Regions from separate parts of the Bacillus sp. LL01 genome, predicted to be linked through region 1. Evidence: riboswitches for the same ligand, from Rfam matches in the RefSeq annotation. Region 1 holds a riboswitch; the other holds the start of a gene.

Region 1 (4,181 bases):
ATCTGTTTCCATCTAAGTTGCATTTTCTGTTACTTCCTCCTATATAACTGCTTATCTATCATTTTAATATGTAGCAGGCAGTGGGAGTAGCGGTAAATATTAGTACGCTCGTTTTCCAAAATACGGTATTATTTATACAAAATAAGCGTAATTGTGGCATAGTTGATGAGGATATTAATGGGTAAAAACATAATTTTTGTTACGGTGTTATTATCTGCCTGCACTTCTGATGCAGCTATTATGTCCTGGAAGTAAAATAAAAAGAGTACCGATCCCATTGAGGATTTCGGCACTCTTTTTAAAACTCTTACAACTCTTCACAATGCTCTTCAAAATACCCTTGTAGCTTTGTGATTACTGACATTGGCGCATGGCCTTCGATTTCGTGTCTTTCTACCATCGTTACAATCTTGCCGTCTTTTAATAGCGCGAAAGAAGGAGAGGATGGCGGATAGCCTTCGAAATATTCACGTGCTTTCTCAGTTGCTTCTTTATCTTGACCTGCAAAAACAGTAACCAAGTTTGTCGGGCGCTTGTCATAATGCACCGCATGCGTTGCAGCAGGACGTGCAATACCACCAGCACAACCACAAACGGAGTTTACCATTACAAGTGTTGTACCTTTTCGTGCAAATGCTTCTTCTACATCTTCAACTGTTTTCAGTTGCTCATAGCCAGCGTTATCCATTTCTTCTCTGGCAGTACGAACAACATCATTCATAAACATATTAAAATCGATATTCATGTTGTATCACCTCTTCTTTAACTACCTCTATCATACCAATTTTTTTCTAATAAATAAAATAAAAAAGGTTTATTTTCTGTTTTGGCGGGTATTATAATTGTAACATCTTGATATCCATACCCCTATACTCCCTAGTTGAAGGAAAGTGATATGCTCGCTTTCCTTTTTTTGTGTTTAAAAAAATTACCTTTGACAGTATGGATGGGTCATGCTAGTATGTTTATTAATTCTAAATTAACCAAATATTTAACACTCTTATTAAGAGAGGCGGAGGGACTGGCCCTATGATGCCCGGCAACCATTCAATCATTTTATTGTAAAGGTGCTAATTCCTGCATAGCAAATTGCTATGACAGATAAGAGAGGATACTTCTACACAGCCTCTCTATATTTTTAGAGAGGTTTTTATTTTTTGTTGATTACTAAAACTTCATATCAAATGCATCAGGTGCTGAATGAATAAGTAACTTATTCGGCCAAAAAGGGAAGATCGGTGAAATTCCGGCACGGTCCCGCCACTGTAATGGGGAGCGACTTATCGTCCACTGTTTAGAATGAAATGGGAAGGGATAAGAAGCAATGAACCTAAGTCAGGATACCTGCCTGTTGTATGCGCTTGTACTCTACGAGGTTATAGAGGGGAGTGAGAAATGCGTGTTGAGTAAACCAGAATGTCTCAACTCTAGTTAAGTGTGCGTATGAATCTCTCTTTTATTTGAAAAGGGAGATTTTTTAGTTGATGACAAAATCCAAACAAATTAAGGAGAGATAAAATGTGTAAAGTTTTAAATTCAAACCTTGGTTATCCAAGAATTGGAGAAAAGCGCGAATGGAAGAAATCACTTGAACAGTTTTGGGCAGGAAATCTGGAGAAACAGGAATTTTTAAAACAAATGGAAGAGTTACGTCTTCAATTTCTTCAGAAACAAAAGGATCTCGGAATTGATTTAATACCGATTGGCGACTTCAGTCTTTATGACCATGTACTTGATACTGCAGTAATGTTTGGCCTAGTGCCTAAGCGATTTGACTATCAGGGAGGAAAAGTACCTCTAGAGACCTATTTCAATATGGCAAGAGGAGCAGAAAATGCTGTGGCTTCAGAAATGACGAAGTGGTTTAATACAAACTATCACTATATTGTTCCAGAGTTAGAGGATACATTGCCAAGTTTAGTTGAAAACCGGCCACTACACTTTTATAAGGAGGCCAAAGAAAACCTAGGAATAAAAGGAAAACCTGTAATTTTAGGGCCCGTCACCTTTGTAAAATTGGCCAAAGGCTATGATAAAAATCAGTTTAAAGCTACTGTTGAGCAATTTGTTCCGCTGTATGCACAGATTTTACGAGAATTGCAGGAGGAGGAGGTAGAATGGATACAAATTGATGAACCCATTCTAACCACAACCATCACAGAAGAAGAAGTTACATTATTTCACGAAATCTATCAAAGCCTGCATGAAGCAGCACCAGCTGTAAAAGTGTTACTACAAACCTATTTTGAGGTAATTGATCACTATGAAAAAATTACTTCTCTTCCTGTTCATGGGATAGGACTCGACTTTGTTCATGATCATGGTCGAAACCTTGTTGAATTAAAGAAGTATGGATTTCCTAAAGATAAGGTCCTTGCTGCTGGAGTCGTTGACGGCCGTAATATCTGGCGTTCGAACCTTGAAGATACTTTATCAATCCTTGAAGAGATTACAAAAGAAGTAATCACTCTAATAGTACAGCCTTCATCAAGTTTATTGCACGTACCAGTAACCGTAAAGAATGAAGAAACACTTGATGATAACCTAAGAGATGCACTTTCCTTTGCTGATGAAAAATTAAAAGAAGTCGCCGTGCTTTCACGAGGAATCAGAGATGGCAAAGAATCTATACAGGACATACTTGCTTTAACTACAAAATCTATACAAAAGCTAAAGAATTCTGCCCTACGAAATAACACAGAGGTCCAAGAAAACATCAAAAACTTGCGCTCATATAAAGCTGAACGGGAAGCTACATATGATGTTCGCCAAAAATTGCAGGAGGCTGCTTTCCAATTACCACTTCTTCCTACTACTACTATTGGCAGCTTTCCTCAAACACAAGAAGTTATTAAACAGCGTCAAAAATGGCGTAAAAGCAAAATAACTGATTCGGATTATGAGGAATTTATTAAATTTGAAATAGAAAAGTGGATTCATATTCAGGAGGAAATCGGCCTTGATGTTTTTGTACATGGAGAGTTTGAACGTACTGACATGGTAGAATATTTCGGGGAAAAATTAGCTGGCTTTCAATTCACGAAGTCCGGTTGGGTACAGTCATATGGATCAAGATGTGTAAAGCCACCTATTATTTTCGGTGATGTTTCATTCAAATCCCCAATGACAATTAATGAAACCTTATTTGCCCAATCGTTGACAGACAAACCTGTTAAAGGCATGCTTACAGGCCCCATTACCATTTTAAACTGGTCTTTTGTTCGAAATGATATTTCCCGTTTTGAAGTGGCAAACCAGATAGCACTTTCTCTAAAAAAAGAGGTGGAATTCCTCGAAGAAAATGGAATACGTATGATTCAAGTGGATGAACCCGCACTCCGTGAAGGACTTCCACTAAAGATTGAAAAATGGGAAGACTACCTTAACGCAGCAGTCTATTCATTTAAACTTGCAACATCCTCTGTGAAAAATGAAACACAAATTCATACACATATGTGTTATTCGGACTTTGAAGATATTATCGAAGCAATTAAAGCACTCGATGCTGATGTTATTTCAATTGAGACCTCCAGAAGCCATGGTTCGCTCATTCACTCTTTTGAAGTAAATACGTATGACAACGGGATAGGGCTTGGAGTTTATGATATTCATAGTCCAAGGATCCCAAAACTTGATGAAATACAAAACAACATTGATCGCGCCCTTCAAGTGCTTGATCCAAAGCAGTTCTGGATTAATCCCGATTGTGGCTTAAAGACTCGCGGTACGCCTGAAACGATTGCAGCCCTTGAAGTGATGGTTCAAGCTGCAGCACAAACAAGAGAAAAACTGATGGTGAGAAAAGGATAGACTTGGTTTATTAGATGGATACGAGATCTTACAATAAGATCTCGTATTTTTTCAGAACTGTTCCTATTCTTCAGACTCCTACCTATTCATTCCGATTATATAATCCCATCAAGCTATTCACAGCCGCAGAAACAGAAATCTCCCCTGTACTTATTTGATTCTCCATCAGTGGCAACTGTGATCTAACATTTGTATCACTAAAGAAAAGCATTTCTATCTGATCTTTTAAAGAAGTGTAGAACCAGCTCCGCTTTTGTTCTGTTCTCCTTCTATCAAATTCCTCAGAAGCTTTTGTCACATCCATGAATTCTTTCACAAGGCTCCATGTTTGATCGATTCCTTTATTATGCAACGCCGAACAACTAAACGTC
Region 2 (4,181 bases), on a different contig from region 1:
CCATGACAACCAACATGGCAACAGTGATGAACATCGTCACTTCATCAAATTGCTGGTAACCATATGTAATTGCGAGATCACCAAGGCCTCCGCCTCCAACAGCCCCAGCCATTGCAGATGCCCCAATCAGTCCGATGGTTGCGATGGTGATGGCAAGTACCAGGGAGCTTAATGCTTCAGGTAGCAGGAAACGGAATATAATCTGTTTTGGTGTAGCCCCCATTGCCTCTGCGGCTTCTAGAACCCCGGGTTCCACTTCCAACAAAGAATTCTCTACTAATCTTGCAAAATATGGTGCCGCATAACAGATTAGAGGCACGGTAGCGGCTGCAGTCCCAATGGAAGTTCCCACTATTAATCTGGTGAGCGGGATGATGGCAACCAATAATATGATGAAGGGTATCGAACGCAAAACGTTGATGACCGGATTTAAAAAATTGAATAAAACCGTGTTTTCCAGAATGTGTCCCTTTCTTGTTACAACCAACAGCACACCAAGCGGTAAGCCGATGAGGATGGAGAATAGAAGGGAAAAGCTGACCATGGATAAGGTTTCAAGTAATGCATCAATGATCTGATCGGAACTAACTCGCATGTGCATTCACCTCTTTCACTAATACTTTTTCTTGCTGGATATAAAATAAAGCTCGTTTGATTTCGGAAGGCTCTCCTTTTAATTCGACAATCAGATTGCCAAAAGGTACCCCTTGAAGTTCCGTAATGTTTCCAAAAAGAACATTCACATCAACATGGAACTTTTTCGCGACCTGGGACAGGAACGGCTGACCTGCTGATGCACCCACAAAATTGATTCGGTAGATGCCTTGATGATCATCCTTCTGACTGACGAGCTCCCGGATGGATGCCGGCAGTTTATCATTCAGCACCGAGCTGACAAAGTTCCGTGCGGTTGAGGTTTTCGGATTGGAAAATAGATCGAAAACCGAACCATGTTCAATGATTTTCCCTTTTTCAATGACGGCCACCTTATCACAGATGTCCCGGATGACTGACATCTCATGGGTGATCATGAGGATGGTGATTTTGTATTCCAGGTTTATTTTTTTCAAAAGTTGAAGAATGGAGCTCGTTGTTTGCGGATCAAGTGCAGACGTCGCTTCGTCACAAAGTAGAACGGAAGGGCGTGTGGCTAAGGCTCTAGCAATTCCAACCCGCTGTTTCTGACCGCCGGACAATTGATCCGGGTAATTTTCCTTCTTATCGCTTAGTCCTACAAAATCCAGAAGTTCCTCCACTCTTGCTTGTATGTGCGCCTTCTTTACATTGCTGATAAGTAGGGGCATTGCCACGTTCTCATAGACGGTTTTGGAGTTCAGCAGATTGAAATGTTGGAAGACCATGCCGATTTTTCGTTTGGCTTCTCTCAACTTGTGGGCTGGGAGTTTTGAGAGGTCTGCTCCACCAACTAGAACCTTACCGGATGAAGGTCTTTCCAGCAGGTTCACACATCTTAGGAGGGAACTCTTTCCCGCACCGCTGAATCCGATAACTCCGTAAATTTCGCCTTCTTCAATGCTCAAGTCGATGCCATCGAGTGCATGTACTTCCTGCTCACCACTTTTGTAGACCTTTTTAACGTTTTTGAATGTGATCATGATGTTTCCTCCCTATTTATGTAAATGAGAAAATGCAATGGTTTCTAGCTGTTGATTGGAGCAAAAAGCGTAGACTCCAGCGGGAGAGTAGCGACAATCTTGAGACCCCGCAGGGCAAGGCCCGAGGAGGCTCAAGGTCGCCCCGCGGAAAGCGAAGCATTTTGCGGAAAGCAACACGGGCGTATAAGAGAGCCCAAAATAAAAATACCCTTTTCTTGAAAAGACAAGAAAAGGGCATCGGTATGTAGATGCTCTCTCTTATCTTTCAAGCTACTGCTTGATGGAATTGGCACAGTGCTTTGATTAAAAGCCTGTTGCCGAGGTTTCAAAGGGCCAGTCCCTCCACCTCTCTGGATAAGAAAAAAGATTTATTCAATTGGAAAACTCGGGTTTGGAATACAAAAAACCTCTTCTTAACAGGTAAGAAGAGGTTAGCGTCGTCCATGCTTATGCTCTTCTTATCTTTTCAAGCTTGGTTGCTTGAAGGAGTTGGCACAGTGCTTTACATGGAAGCCTGTTGCCGAGGTTTCAAAGGGCCGTTCCCTCCACCTCTCTGGATAAGAAAATAAGTTTGTTTGTTGAATGATGCTAAGTTTATAACGGTTCTGAAAGGATGTCAACGGTTTTTTTTGGAGTATGAAAAAATTTTCCGGAAGATCTTGAGGCTTAGTGAGCTTGTCTTCAAGGGAGGATAGTTGATAACTCAGCCTATAAAACGTTTTCATATTTGGCGTGTTTTTAATCTCTGAATTATCATATTTTCACCTTTCCTTTTTGTGGGAAGGTAATGAAACTTAAAAGGCTATGTGAGAGTGCCTTCTTTTATTCCCCCTTTGCGTCCTATCCGGTTCTATTTTAAAATGGAACTAGTCAATCAAAGGAGAGTTGTTTCACTATGGGGATCAGCCGGAATCAATTCTGTCACTGTGGCAGCGGCAAAAAATATAAAAAGTGCTGTATGATGAGGTATGAAGATAAACTGCAGGAGAAGCTTTTTTATGAGCGGAAGCATGTGCTTACTACGATGGTGATAGATTTTGTGATGCGGGATTTGGACCGTCAAGATATGGAAGATCTACATGCCGGTTTTGAAAAAAAGATAGGACATTTTGTAAGCGAAAGAGATAAATCGATGATGTTTCCATTTTTTGCATTATTTATGCACCGGTTTGAAAAGAGTCTTCGCGGAGTTGAATGGTTTTATAAGGTAAAAGGTAACCAGCTGGAAACAGAATTAAAGACGATTGCAAAAATATGGACGAGTCTGAGATTTCGCCTAGTTCATGCACTTGAAAGTAAGGGTGATATCATCATATTTGAAGATTTAATAACAAAAGAAAAGTATCCCCTAGCGAATATTCCCGAGAACGTACCGGGTAATTTAGGATTGCAGATTGGGACTGTCGGGCTGTTGGAGTTGCATAATGGTAAGTATTACTTCAATGGAGTAAGGGTTTTTACAGAGCCAAACGGAGTAAATCGTGCTAAAAACAAAGTAGAATCACTTATGGTGGAATCAGAAATGACTTACGAGGAAGTGATGATGAAATATACGCCCGAAGTGTTGGAGGCTTTATTGGCTAAAGATAATCCAACTCAATTTCAAGAGAAGGATATTCCTGATTTAGAGGCCCTCGGGCTGGAGCATCTTCCGGTATATGCCAGGGATTTTCTTGCTTTTTACCAGGAAAAAACTGCAGGTAAAAAGGGGAATACAGTCCGGAAGTACCGGGAAAGCCTGCAAGACCTCAATGAAGTATTAAAAAGAAATCAAATTGTAGATTTAAAGGATGTAGATGAGAGGTTCTGGAAAAAACTTTTGGCAAAAGAATATTTTGATATGTTTGAGAGTATGTCAAAAACTCAAATCACTGATTTTATAAGCACCTTGAAATCCTTCACTCAGTGGATGAAACGAAACAGGAACCATGCACTGTGGCCGGGCTTAGGAGATTATTTGAAAGAGGAAGAAAGTCAGTTTATCCATGCAGTGCAATTACCAAATTCGTTCTACTTTTATGCTGACAGGGCTGTTGGTGTGAAATTTCGGGAACTTGGCAAATTGTTAACTGGCAAAATGGCAATAGATAGCCAAACGGTAGAAGGTCTGTTTGAGATAGTAAAACTAAATAAGCAGAGTTTCCGTCTGATGAGATTGAGACCTGTCTCTCTAAAAGAGAGTAAACGTAATCCAAAGGTCGAGGGATACACCATTACCGGAGCAGACTTGGATATGGATTATGTGGAAACTGGCCTTATCTTTTATGGGAAAATTTCAAAAGGGCGCATCAACATGTGGGAATTGCTTCAAATAGAAAGGGCCTACCCAAAAAGTGCCAAGTCTTTTGTAGTCGAATGAGGAATACGACCGGTTCAGATTACAGAGGGTAGAACCTATTAAACTATAATATATCCATAATCAGGAGCATTCATGAAAAATCAATTAATTTCTTCCCATAATATCAAAATCATGTTCTGGGTCCGCTTCTTCGGAACCATCAATTTCATTGCGCCGGTGCTGACTTTGTTCTACTACGCACGGGGACTGGAACCCTCCCATATTCT

The links. A riboswitch is a leader RNA that binds a small molecule or an ion and turns the genes downstream of it on or off. The one in region 1 is predicted to bind S-adenosylmethionine.
Region 2: another riboswitch for S-adenosylmethionine. It lies ahead of AB685_RS15365 (methionine ABC transporter ATP-binding protein); the one in region 1 lies ahead of metE (5-methyltetrahydropteroyltriglutamate--homocysteine S-methyltransferase).

The regions. Positions count from the first base shown of each region.
Region 1 covers NZ_LFEL01000001.1:744,908-749,088, forward strand. Annotated here, with positions in the region: gene AB685_RS03815 (glycosyl hydrolase family 18 protein) at 1-23, opposite strand, end outside; gene AB685_RS03820 (BrxA/BrxB family bacilliredoxin) at 308-745, opposite strand; SAM riboswitch class I at 998-1,108, shown strand; cobalamin riboswitch at 1,175-1,367, shown strand; gene metE (5-methyltetrahydropteroyltriglutamate--homocysteine S-methyltransferase) at 1,519-3,810, shown strand; gene meaB (methylmalonyl Co-A mutase-associated GTPase MeaB) at 3,893-4,181, opposite strand, start outside.
Region 2 covers NZ_LFEL01000005.1:65,140-69,320, reverse strand. Annotated here, with positions in the region: gene AB685_RS15370 (methionine ABC transporter permease) at 1-595, opposite strand, end outside; gene AB685_RS15365 (methionine ABC transporter ATP-binding protein) at 585-1,616, opposite strand; SAM riboswitch class I at 1,872-1,977, opposite strand; SAM riboswitch class I at 2,072-2,180, opposite strand; gene AB685_RS15355 (SEC-C domain-containing protein) at 2,512-3,975, shown strand; gene AB685_RS15350 (MFS transporter) at 4,048-4,181, shown strand, end outside.